DNA from 4 places in the Paenibacillus sp. NPDC058367 genome. Region 4 is predicted to be linked to each of the others. Evidence: riboswitches for the same ligand, from Rfam matches in the RefSeq annotation. Region 4 holds a riboswitch; each other region holds the start of a gene.
What was found. Region 4 has a riboswitch for cyclic di-GMP ahead of ACFWMP_RS24440 (anti-repressor SinI family protein). Riboswitches for the same ligand answer to the same signal wherever they lie in the genome.
Positions count from the first base shown of each region.

Region 1: another riboswitch for cyclic di-GMP. It lies ahead of ACFWMP_RS21515 (NPCBM/NEW2 domain-containing protein); the one in region 4 lies ahead of ACFWMP_RS24440 (anti-repressor SinI family protein).
Region 2: another riboswitch for cyclic di-GMP. It lies ahead of ACFWMP_RS25020 (choice-of-anchor A family protein); the one in region 4 lies ahead of ACFWMP_RS24440 (anti-repressor SinI family protein).
Region 3: another riboswitch for cyclic di-GMP. It lies ahead of ACFWMP_RS04260 (DUF6612 family protein); the one in region 4 lies ahead of ACFWMP_RS24440 (anti-repressor SinI family protein).

Region 1 covers NZ_JBHXIZ010000004.1:177,120-180,262, forward strand. The annotation lists gene ACFWMP_RS21505 (EAL domain-containing protein) at 1-36, shown strand, start outside; gene ACFWMP_RS21510 (hypothetical protein) at 152-718, shown strand; cyclic di-GMP riboswitch class I at 876-962, shown strand; gene ACFWMP_RS21515 (NPCBM/NEW2 domain-containing protein) at 1,117-3,143, shown strand, end outside.
Region 2 covers NZ_JBHXIZ010000005.1:385,774-388,916, forward strand. The annotation lists gene ACFWMP_RS25015 (YhjD family protein) at 422-814, opposite strand; cyclic di-GMP riboswitch class I at 1,306-1,396, shown strand; gene ACFWMP_RS25020 (choice-of-anchor A family protein) at 1,507-3,143, shown strand, end outside.
Region 3 covers NZ_JBHXIZ010000001.1:922,622-925,764, reverse strand. The annotation lists gene ACFWMP_RS04270 (pseudouridine synthase) at 1-509, shown strand, start outside; gene ACFWMP_RS04265 (Cof-type HAD-IIB family hydrolase) at 781-1,581, shown strand; cyclic di-GMP riboswitch class I at 1,791-1,882, shown strand; gene ACFWMP_RS04260 (DUF6612 family protein) at 2,000-2,848, shown strand.
Region 4 covers NZ_JBHXIZ010000005.1:257,813-260,955, reverse strand. The annotation lists gene ACFWMP_RS24450 (TasA family protein) at 1-412, shown strand, start outside; gene ACFWMP_RS24445 (helix-turn-helix domain-containing protein) at 582-911, shown strand; gene ACFWMP_RS24440 (anti-repressor SinI family protein) at 1,114-1,269, opposite strand; cyclic di-GMP riboswitch class I at 1,297-1,381, opposite strand; gene ACFWMP_RS24435 (2-oxoglutarate dehydrogenase E1 component) at 1,853-3,143, shown strand, end outside.

The sequences.
Region 1 (3,143 bases), on a different contig from region 4:
TTATTTGGAAAGCCTGATCCTATTCCCAAACAGTGATCCTAATGAGTATAACTCCGTCTAGAGGATGAGATGAATTTCAGGTCAGAGTCTGAGTGCAGCCAACCCCTAGGGTTGTATAATTAAGGTAATTGAGAAGGGGGACGGGATGGATATGAAATGGCATAAGTACATCACGCACTGGGCGGATTCTAGAGGGTTAGGTGGACGAGAAATTGATTATCAATGGCCGTCTCCATCATTTCCGGTGGTAAGTATTCGCAGCAATTTGGGTCGATACTCAGGTCAGGGGTATGGTCACGGAAGCAAGCCACAAGTGAAGACAGCTGTTGGATTAATTGCTATTGGAGATGTAGCTGTAGGCTTGATTTCCATAGGTGCGATAAGCGTAGGGGTTCTATCCGTGGGTGCAATATCACTAGGAATGTGGTTAGCCCTTGGAGCGATAGCCATTAGCTGGCTTGGCTTCGCAGCTGGGGCGATTGCTATTGCAGGAGTGGCTGTAGGCGCGATCGCGATAGCCGAAAAAGCGTTGGGGGCTGTCGCCATAGGTGATACGGCATTTGGGGCGGTAGCCATAGGACGGATTGCTGGGGGAGCAGTAGCTATTGGCCAATGGGCATATGGTCTAATCGCAGTTGGCGAGCATGGCTTCGGGTTAATTCCCATCACGGGCGATGTGTGGAATTGGTTCCGGCGTTTGTTTGGTGCGGGGAGTTAAGTAGACCTCCAGTCCTAAAGTGTCCTCTCTCTTCCGGGATACTCGATAAAGAATATCTATCACGATAGAAAAAGTAATTGCAATTACCTATTCGGATTTCATACCAATTAATCATGCGATCAGATGTAGCGTTATGTTACTCTTTGTAATGTATTCGAAACTTCATAGGCAAACCTATGGAAATGTAGGGACGCAAAGCTATAGGGACTAAGGTTATCATAACTATTGTCAGCCAGCTGCCAAAGAGTGTATTACGCTTTTTGTTAAAGTTTAATAAAAATTAAGTCTTAGTTTTTATGCGACTTTATACGCAATCAAGCTACTCTTTTGGGGTAGTTTTTTTTGTGCCTATTTTTAGGCACGGAAGAGATTCATATTACATCTGGGGGGTAGAAAAGATGAAAAAAATGATTGCGATCGCTACATCAGCAGCCATGTTAGCTAGTTTTTCGAGTGAGGCAGGTTATGCTTTAGCAAGTGATGTAAGCAAGGTAAGTGTAGTGAACACTGTAGTACAAAGCAAGGCTGACCTATTCAGCAATGCGTCAGTTATTCCGTTTGATCTCTACGGCAAGGCTATCCTAAGCGCTTATAATGATGTTTTTAGAATGAATCCTGCGAATATTAAATCCATTACCAATAACGGTGGCAACTACTCAGGTTCACCTATAGCTAAGGCTATGGATGGCGATATGAGTACGCATTGGGAAACGGGCAAACCGAACAGTTCAACGTTCACGAATGAGGTTGTCTTTGTTTTCAATGAGTCCACTGAATTAAATAGAATCGTATACGCTGCAAGACAATCCAGTGCAAAGGGGAAGGGGTTTGCTCAGGAATTTGATATTTATGGCTCAACTACGGATGCAGGCGATTATACGCTAGTATCCTCTGGAGAATATAAAGGCGGAGCAGGTGACGTAGTAGAGATTCAGTTTGCACCCACAGCCTTCAAGAGACTTAAATTTGTCTTCAAAAAAGCTAACCAAGATTGGGCGAGTGCAGCTGAGTTTTCTTTTTACAAAGAAGATACCGTATCCGCTAAAATGAAAAATTTATTTACAGATGATACCTTGAGTCAAGTTAGCACAGCATTTAATACGGTGGAGAAATTAACGGCTTTAGAACAAGAAGTACAGACACATCCACTGTACGTGCAGTTTCAAGCAGATATAGAGAATGCAAAAGTACTTCTGGAGAATCATCAAATAGAGGCAACAGCGGCTAAGGTTTCGAAGCTAAAAGGCTATGGTACAGCATACGAAAATGCCTATAGCGAAGCTTATAGAATGCCCAACTCTAATGTATCAAAAGTAACGGTGAACGGTGGAAGCTATCCAGGTACGAAACCGGAATACATGCTCGATGACCAGCCGAATACACACTGGGAAACGAACAAGAACAATGATGACAGCTTCACGAATGAAGTCGTGTTTGAATTAGCGCAAGCGAAAGTACTAGATAGATTGGCTTTCCTGGCTAGAGATAACCGCAAAGGCTTCCCAGAGGCTTTTGAAATTTATGCATCAGAAACAAGTAAGGGAGAAACCTTCCAGCTCGTATCTAGCGGAACCGCGACTAGTACGAATGATTTTCTGGAGTTTAAATTCGAACCTACGAAGTTTAAAAGATTGAAATTCAAGTTCACAAAAGCCAATATCAACAGACCTTTTGCGGCTGAATTTAGATTTTATACAGAAGATAAAGTAAGCGAAGCTGTAAATGGTATTTTCACAGATGGCACGATGAGTGCGGTTGTTCCTGCTTATAATAGCGCCAACGCAATCAATGAATTAGAAGAAGCGGCAAAAGTACATCCGCTCTATCCAATCCTGAAAGATTCTTTGGATTTAGCTAAGAAGCTAGTGAATGGTGAAGTTCAAACTGAAGGCACCATCATTGAGGCGGAACAACGTGGAGATATGAAAAAGCATGCGCAGGAAAACCTGAGAATTGGTTTCGGTACGAACAACCAGCCTACAGGTCTCGTTGCAATGCCTGGAGATACGATCAACGTTTATGTGGACGCAGCTTCGAGCGATAAACTACCTTCTTTAGTCTTTTCTCAACAAGAGGCGGCTTGGAATGTTTGGGCTAGAGGTGTGCAATTGCGTCCAGGTAAGAATATTATAACCGTTCCTGAATTTGCTACGAATAGTTATTATGCACATGAAGTGACTAAAGGCGGTACAGTGTATATCGTCAATCCATATACAGCAGAGGAACAAGGTAAAGCACCTATGATCCGGTTCGAGGGGCTTACCAAGATCCCTATGATGACCAGGACTACAGATCCTGAACAATTTAAAGCCTTCTTAACCACCTATAAACAAAAATTAGATGAAGATAAGGCAGCGCATCCAAATGTTCAAGATCGCGAGCTCATCGATGTGGTGGAAATGGTCAGCGATCATGTTATTTTCAC
Region 2 (3,143 bases), 130 kb from region 4:
AATATTCAACGAAAAGGCAAACGCCTGTTGTCGCTCCGTACTCAGGTCCCGACTTTATTATGTTTTACAACCTGCTATCAAGTCATCCTGTGAGAACGAATTCACTATATCATTTTGAAACAATTTGTTCAAAGCACTCGTGGCTAACTATCAATCGGTCGATTTTCTCTGTCGGCGAAGCGGGCCTCTTTGGTTGGAAATCAAAAGTGCCAAGCGGATAGCCTAAGCGACGAATTGAAGTTTTTAATGTAATTTTCATGTGAGCATCATCTTATTTTCAGGTTCAAGGTATATATTGAAGACACCAAACACCCCCCAGTGTTTTGTGGTATAAATCTCTCAGGTCTTGCCAACTCCCATGGTAAGGCCTATTTTTTTGTTCGCTAATTAAATGAGGGAGGGGGGCAGCTTCTTCGCTACTTCACTTAATCTGATACTGCTCTTCATAGCTCTTAAAAGATGAAATATCCAGACCGAGATATCTGCGCATATGAATGGCAGCTTGGGCAGCGACGATGTCGTTTAACAACAGCATTCGTTCATGGTATCCACGACATATAAATTTGGCTTCTATCCCCGTGTTAAGTCTGTTCTGCTCATAAACCTTGATTCCCCGTTTTCTCATCTCTGAACGAACATCTCTTAGATCTGTTGTAGCAACTGCTGCGGCTGTTTCAAGAACCTCCAGATAGGGGGTAGGTGTTCGTAAATGTGCAGATAGAATGGCGGAGTCCCGTTCGAAAGCTGATAAAATCATCGGAAGCAATAAATAAGATTTGACCAGCATGTTGTCCCTGCTTTCAGCTCTATTCATGAATCTCATCACCTCTAATGGGAACGTATATTCGTATTCTACCCCGATATTCCAAAAATAATCAATGGTATTTCTAAACAGATAGTCCAATGTGATTGAATTCACAACTAAATTAGAAAGAATAAAATATATTAAAATTGTAATAATAAAAAATAATGCTTCAGACTTATATAAAGGGAGAATTAGGATGAAAGAGGAAGGAAGTCTCCACCGTGGAATGGTATTTGGTTTGATTCTAAGTATTCCATTATGGATATCGATATTAGGTTGGATAAAGTTACTTTAAAATTGAAGGAAAACCTTTGTGTGAAGCGCCTTTAGGCGCTTTTTTTGTGCTTGCTTACGCGTATGAATATCAAAAGGAATTGATTGACAATTGTAGGAATGGAGCGCTAAACTATTATTAGTTCAAAAGTATTAAAAGTCATAGACGATTATTTAATAGGATGCTTAAAATGCTAGTTCTAATCCGCAAGTCAATACATATATTATCATGATAATAGCAAACCGCCTGAAAGGGTGGGACGCAAAGTCCAGGAGTCTAAAGTGTCTTAAATGCGCTATGACCGTCCGACTGCCATGAGAAGGGAATTCCACTTCTTTTTTGGCGGTCTTTTTTGTTGTTAGGTCCTTTAGAGTTTCTGGTAATTATTCTGATTAAATATAAATCATAGATTTAGGAGGTGTGCTTTTTGAAAAGAAGAATGAAACCGCTGCTTGCACTAGTATTAGCGGGGATATTGACGGTAGGTAGTGGTCTTTCTGGAGGTCATTTGGTAAATGCGGCTGGGGAGGTGCTTCCCTATACTCCTACACCTGTGTTAGGTATTGCAGGGAATTTTAATACTTTTATTTTTGGGGATTTCAAACAATCTAATGATCAGGTTCATGGGCGCCTTGCGGCCAAAGGTAATATTACTTTGCAGAATTACGGCGTATCCAAGGATAATCCAGGTGGAGATGTTCTTATCGCTGGTAATGACATCAGTTTTACTAATGGGACTGTTCATGGAGCATCCGTTTATGGTGGTGTTTTTTCCAGCAACGGTGTAGATCTTAAAGAACCAGCGAGAAAAGGGACTCCTATTGATTTTGATGCTGAAGAGCAATTTCTTATTGGACGTTCTAATGAATTCTCTTCGCTTGCTACAATAGGAACTTTCAAAAAGGAATATGGGAAAATAACGATTGATGCTCCGGAACCATTTAACGTTCTTAATCTTAGTGCTGCCGATTTCGCTGGTGCTAATGGCTTACAGTTTAATATTGCAAATAGCGCCACAGTTATCATTAACGTTAGCGGAAGTTCAGTTAACATTCCAAGCTTTCAAATCTGGGGAGGTAGCCCTAACAAGGTATTATTTAATTTTTATGAAGCTAGCACTGTTGACATTGGAAGTTTAACAATAGAAGGAACTATCCTAGCTCCGCTTGCAAAAGTAACTTATAATTCCGGTGAACTGCATGGGACGCTGATTGCAAAGGGATTTGCTGGTGGGGTGCAGATGCATTGGTATCCATATGGAGGGGAAGAACCACCTCCGACACCAACGCCGACCGTGGCACCAACACCGACACCAACCGTAACACCAACACCAACGCCGACCGTGACGCCAACACCAACGCCGACCGTGACGCCAACACCGACGCCGACCGTGACACCAACACCGACACCAACCGTGACGCCAACACCAACGCCAACCGTGACACCAACACCGACGCCGACCGTGACGCCAACACCAACGCCGACCGTAACACCAACGCCGACCGTGACGCCTACGCCGTGCGTGACACCGACACCGAAGCCAACACCAACGCCGAAGCCAACACACACACCGAAGCCAACACAAACGCCGAAGCCAACACACACACCAAAGCCAACACACACACCAAAGCCAACGCCGATCGTGACGCCAACACCAACGCCGATCGTGACACCAACACCAACGCCGACCGTGACGCCAACACCAACGCCGACCGTGACGCCAACACCAACGCCGACCGTGACACCAACACCAACGCCGACCGTGACACCAACACCAACGCCGACCGTGACGCCAACACCAACGCCGATCGTGACGCCAACACCAACGCCGACCGTGACGCCAACACCAACGCCGACCGTGACACCAACACCAACGCCGACCGTGACGCCAACACCAACGCCGACCGTGACGCCAACACCAACGCCGACCGTGACGCCAACACCAACACCAACGCCGACCGTGACGCCAACACCAACGCCGGAAGTAACGCCAACACCGACACCGTCGCCGGAAGTAACGCCAACACCGACACCTTCATCAGAAGTGACGCCAACACCGACGCC
Region 3 (3,143 bases), on a different contig from region 4:
AGGACAAGCGGGATCGGACGGTTTTGGATCTTTTAAAGCACGAGTATGCACAGTTTGAACCGTTTCCTGTAGGAAGGCTAGATAAGGATACTGTGGGGCTGCTGCTGATCACTAATGATGGGAAGCTTGCCCATGAATTGCTGTCGCCACGTAAGCATGTCCCGAAAACGTACGAGGCAACCATCGAGGGCGATGTAGACGCGGATGATGTCGCGGCTTTTGCAGCAGGGGTGGAGCTGGAAGATGGCTACGTTACTTTACCTGCACACTTAACCATTCTTGGAATAGAGCGCGGCAGCAAAGTGATTTCCCATATTTCACTTATCATCACTGAGGGGAAATTTCATCAGGTGAAGCGTATGTTTCAGGCGGTAGGCAAAAAAGTCACTTTTCTGAAACGTGTATCTATGGGAGAATTGAAGCTGGATGAAAGTCTGCCGCTTGGAGCTTGTCGGGAACTGACGTTAGAGGAACTGGCACTCTTAGGCGCAGATGGGTCAGAAGGATAGTAGAGAAAATGATATATAAATTGATATATATATTGAATTTGGAAACTTGGGATAAGAGAAGGGAGAGACGGAGGGGAATTTTGGAACTGTAAGAGCGATAGCGACCGCCTTTGTTTCCGGATTTCATCCGCTTTTAAACGGTATAAATTAAGAAATCTGGAAACAACAGCGGCTGGAAGTCCAAACATTCACCATAGTTGCCACTGACACTTAACACAAAAAGCCTCAAGTTCAATTATATATAGAAAAAGAAAGACAAGGATGGTGGAGTATGAGATACAAACTGATTGCACTAGATGTGGACGGTACGCTATTAAATGATGATCACCACTTAAGCTCTGAGAATAAGGAAGCTATTGCTGAGGTTACACGTCTTGGCGGTCAAATCGTATTGTGTACGGGACGCAGTCCACAGAACTCGATTCCTTTCATGGAGGAAATGGGGCTGACTGGTTACGTGCTTGGTCACAATGGAGCAGCGACGGTACGAGTGGAAGATCGAGAAGTGCTGCATCAATATGGTATGGATGCACGTGGTCTTGACCCCTATATTGACTATTGCCGTAAGCACAATATTCATTATGATGTGAATACTGCTTTTGATATGTATGTTGATAATGTAGAGAATCTGACTAAAGAAGCTAATTATATGTATGAGCACTTCCGTATTGTGCCAGCGACGCTGCCCGCATGGGAAGATTTCCGTGAACCGGTTGTTAAGTTTACTGTATTTACACAGCCAGAAATCCTTGACGAAGCTGAACGTGAATGGCGTACTTGGGCTCCTGAGTACAATATTTTGCGGAGTGGTGAATTTTTCGTTGATTTGATGCATCCCGAATCTTCTAAGGGAAACGCATTAAGAAATCTCGCTGTGAAGCTGGGAATTCCGCAAGAAGAAGTCCTCTCAATCGGTAATTATTTTAATGATATTTCTATGCTTACCTATGCGGGGATGGGCGTGGCGATGGATAATTCTCCTGTAGAGGTAAAAGCGGCAGCGAATGCTGTTACGGGTTCGAACAATGAGCATGGTGTGCGTGATGCGCTGGTTAAATATTGTTTATCCTAATCTTTTTGATCCTGTAAAATAATTTTAGATGCAAAGCATAAAGCGGACTGGAGTCCTGTTTTATGCTTTTTTTTTTACGTTGACATAAGGATACGAGTAAATCGACAGGTGAATAGAAATGGAAGATAAGTCGTTTACAGGTAATTATAACCATGATAAAATTAGCGGTGGGACATGCGTCCGTAAGCTAATTAAAACTAATTGAATGTCCGCTTTAAAGGTAAAATCATCGAAAGATGATGACACAAAGCCATGGGTCTAAAGCCTTTCTACAGAAGGAAATGATCGCCAGGCCGCCATAGGGATGTCTTATGAAGCATAAAGGATAGCTCTAAGAATATGTAGTCAATTTTGAGCTCTTTTATTATTTCGACCTATACGGCGTTACATTATCGCAAGGGGCCGAAAGGGGAAGTACATGAACAGTTTTTTCAAAACAATAGGCACTAGTTTGGCAGTAGGTGCTTTATTGCTGTCCGGAACGATCAGATGGATGTCTAATCCTGAAGTCGTGTCTGCCGCTACCACAACAGCAGTAACCGCGGATCAAATGATTAGCAAAGTAACGGCAGCCTCTAAAGCAATAAAGAATTTTCACTTAGATGTGATCAAAAAACAGGATATTCAGAGCGGTGGGGTACGTATCAGCAACACTAACACACTGAAGCTGGATATTAATCGACTGCCGAATTTTGCTGCAGCCGGCACCGTTGATAGTAGTCTTTTAGAAACAACGTACAGTCTATATGCCAATGACAAGGAGTTTTACTATCTTGTAGACGGAAGTGAACTGATCGATGAATCTGAAGATGAAGGTTACGACGATGACGGTGAGCCAATCGATCCTGATGCGCAGTATTGGATTGGACTGGAGAAGATGGAGTGGGATTCTTTTTACTCCAAAGGTCAATACGATCCTGTTTCCATGCTTGATTCGGTAAAAAGTTATAAAAAATCTATGAAAGTCAGCACTGCTGGTGCTCAGACAGTCCTGCAATTCACGGTAACCGATCCGACAGCAGCTAAGGGAATAATCAAGCTCTATGACCAGGAGAACCTCTGGGATGGTGAGACAGTTCAACCCAAAAGCGTAACGTGGAAATTATTCGTCAATACTAAGACCTGGCAGACGGAAAAACTGACAGTCGATCTGAGTTATGTGCTGATAAGTGATGGAGAAAAGGATACATACAACACGAAAATCGAAGCTAAGTATTCCAAGAATAACAAAGGTACAACCATTGTAAAGCCCGCCGAACTAGAATAATAAGGTCGTTTTCATATGGAGTAAAAAGCGCTGTTCAGTAGAACAGCGCTTTTTGCTCCATTCATGACAGTAGCCAACAGGAAGTGAGATATGTAAAAAATAAATAAATATAAAATTGACCTACCAATTATTAGGATTTTAGTACATGCTATTTATGTGATTAATAATCTGAATTAATTTAATAGTGTATGAAATATCATGTTGTAACTATTATATTGAAAAGGTATTATAGGTTAGGTGTAAATTTACATTTTTGAGAATTACTATTCTTTTTAATGATTGATAGGGGGAGTGC
Region 4 (3,143 bases):
AACCAAATCCTTCAAATTGAAAAACGATGGTTCGCTCGATATCGGATCTATTATTCTGAACACTTCCACTCAAATTACGGATGCTAAAGGTGACAACTACCTGGATTTAGCCCAATTCATTAAGGTCAAATTCCTTAGAAATAACGATAAAGGAACCGTCGTTTCTCCTGAAGATGTAGTCTATCAAACTACGCTTGCTGATTTAAAATCTCAACATCCGGATCTCGTAAAAAATACTGGTTGGGATCAACTCTTCACCGAAGCATCTGGTATTAAAGCCGGCACCAATGACAGCTTCTCCGTCCAATTTGAATTTGTGGAAAATAACCAAGATCAAAATATTTTCCAAGGCGATAGCATAACCCTGACATGGGATTTCGTAGCTAAACAAGGTGCTAAAAAAGATTACTAAGATTAATAGAATAATTTAATATAATACTCGAAGAGCAGCAGATCCTGATTCCGGAAAGCGGATAAGTAGATGCTGCTCTTCTCTTTACAATAAACTTTGTCGAATTTAATGATATTTGCTATACTAATAACAAAAATTACGGAGGGGCGTCAGCATAGTGTCACAAAATATGGGCCAACGTATCCAGCATCTCCGCCTAGAAAAGGGATTGTCCCTATCTGAGCTTGCGGACAGAGCGGATGTTGCTAAGTCGTATCTTAGCAATGTGGAGAGAAACATCCAATCCAATCCTTCAATCCAGTTTATCGAAAAGATCGCCGATGCGCTTCAGGTATCCATCCACGCTTTGCTCTATGGAGAACCTAATGATGCTGAGGAGTCACCTTTAGATTCGGAATGGTTCCGATTGGTGCAGGAAGCTATGGCCTCAGGCATAAGCAAACGCGAATTCAAGGAGTTTCTGGACTACCAGAAATGGCGCCTTGATCAGAAGGATTAATATTCCACCTGACCTGATAAGATCCTCTTCTACTCATACTATTAAACATAAGCGCCCTCGCCCTCCTAACATGGACCGCGAAGGCGTTTTATATTCTAGTAAAATATAAGGACTATTTATCTTGTATACTTTCTTATATTTTGAAAAAGGGCCCAGCGAGTTATCGCTGGGCCCTTTTTCAAAATATAACGCACTAAATGTATTACTGCACGGCTTGCACAGTCTTCTCATGAAAGAATCGACGAATTTCATCTGCCTTTATGCCAGCCTTCTTAGCTGCTAATAATAAATGTACCCACTCAACGTCTAGATCAATGACCTGCTGTTCTCTGTTGCTTCCCTGGTTGGACTTGTCCAAAAAATCTCCTCCTAAGATTTTACGTCCCCAGGCAATCCGGCTGTCATAGTATTTCTACCTTAGACCCGCGACTTTGTGCCCCTGTCTTTCGGCAGGTTTACCTTTTACTGGACCCTTTACACGAAAGGATCTACTTTGAAATATATGAAAATCGCTAACTGCAATAACATTATACTATACTAAAGTGGAAAAGTGTGTCGATTTCTGATTAGTTTTTCCATTAAAAAACAAAAAATAGAAGCGCTTTTGTGCGATATCTTGTCCTATTAACACGATACTCGTCCCATTCATAAAATTAATTAAGCCAATATAATGATACTTCCTTCCCTATTAGTTAAAAATAAGGATATTAGAATCATTTTAGTGGGCCTTAGGAATGGGTAATGAGAAGAAACAGCGTTCTTTTCATTAGAACAAGCTAACCCATACCATTTTGCGAACGTATTGGACGAAAGAATGAATTGATTACACGTGTGGAAAGTAGCACAATAAGATGAGAAATGAAACCGCAATCATCACAGCTCCAGTAAGCGTTGACACAAAATGTCACGTATGGAGTTCATCCGTTAAGGAGGATGTATTCATGGCAGCCAAAGAGCCCTATAACGAATCCATTTGGAGTAAGTATTACGGACCCAATTTAGGCTACATTCAAGAAAGATATGAACAGTTTGTGAAAGATCCTTCCACCGTAGAGAATAATTATCGCGAGCTTTTTACAAATTCGGGTCCCCCACCCCTAACACCGGATAGCGAACCGGCTCCACAGCCTCGCATTTCGGGAGACACCGAATGGCTTAGAAAGGCAGTAAGAGCTTCCAAGCTAATCGCTAATATTCGTATATATGGCCATATGGCCGCTGATATTGATCCGCTTGAGCGCGATCACAATCCCATGGCTAAATATCTTGAACTCGAAACCTATGAGCTGACTCGTGAGGATCTGCTCGCACTACCTGCCACGCTCATTTGGGAGAATGCGCCGAATGATGTGCATACCGGATGGGATGCAGTTCAGCGTATGCGTCAGGCTTACACCAAGACAATCGCCTATGAATTCGGGCATGTGCATGAAGAACAAGAACTGAAATGGTTGAACAGACAGGCAGAATCCACAAGCTCACCAGCGCCTTTAAATAATGCAGAACGTAAAGAGCTGCTAAACCGCCTGATCCAAGTAGAGCAATTTGAAACCTTCCTTCACAAAACCTTTGTGGGTCAGAAGCGTTTCAGCTTGGAAGGCAATGACGCACTCGTACCGATGCTGGATGAAATCGTACGCGCTGCTGCGCATGACGGCGCAGAGCATATTCTGATGGGCATGGCGCATCGTGGTCGCCTCAACGTTCTTGCACATATTTTGGGCAAACCTTATGACATTATATTTTCAGAGTTTCATCATTCTCCGAACAAGGAGCTTTTCCCTTCCGAAGGCTCTACAGGCATTAACTATGGCTGGACGGGTGATGTGAAATACCATCTGGGTGCAGATCGCGCTGTCCGTGAAGGAGAAACCGTACGCACAAGAATAACACTAGCGAATAACCCAAGTCACTTGGAATTCGTCAATCCTGTCGTGGAAGGCTTCACTCGTGCTGCTCAAGAAGATCGGAGCACAGCCGGATTGCCGAAGATTGATACCAGTAAAGCTATGGCGGTACTGATGCATGGCGATGCTGCTTTTCCAGGTGAAGGGATTGTTGCAGAAACACTTAATATTGGCAAACTTCAAGGTTATCAGAATGGCGGGACGATCCATATCATTGTTAATAACCGGATCGGCTTTACGACAGAAAGCGAAGACTCCCGTTCAACGCATTATGCGAGTGACATCGCCAAAGGATATGAAATTCCAATTATCCATGTCAATGCTG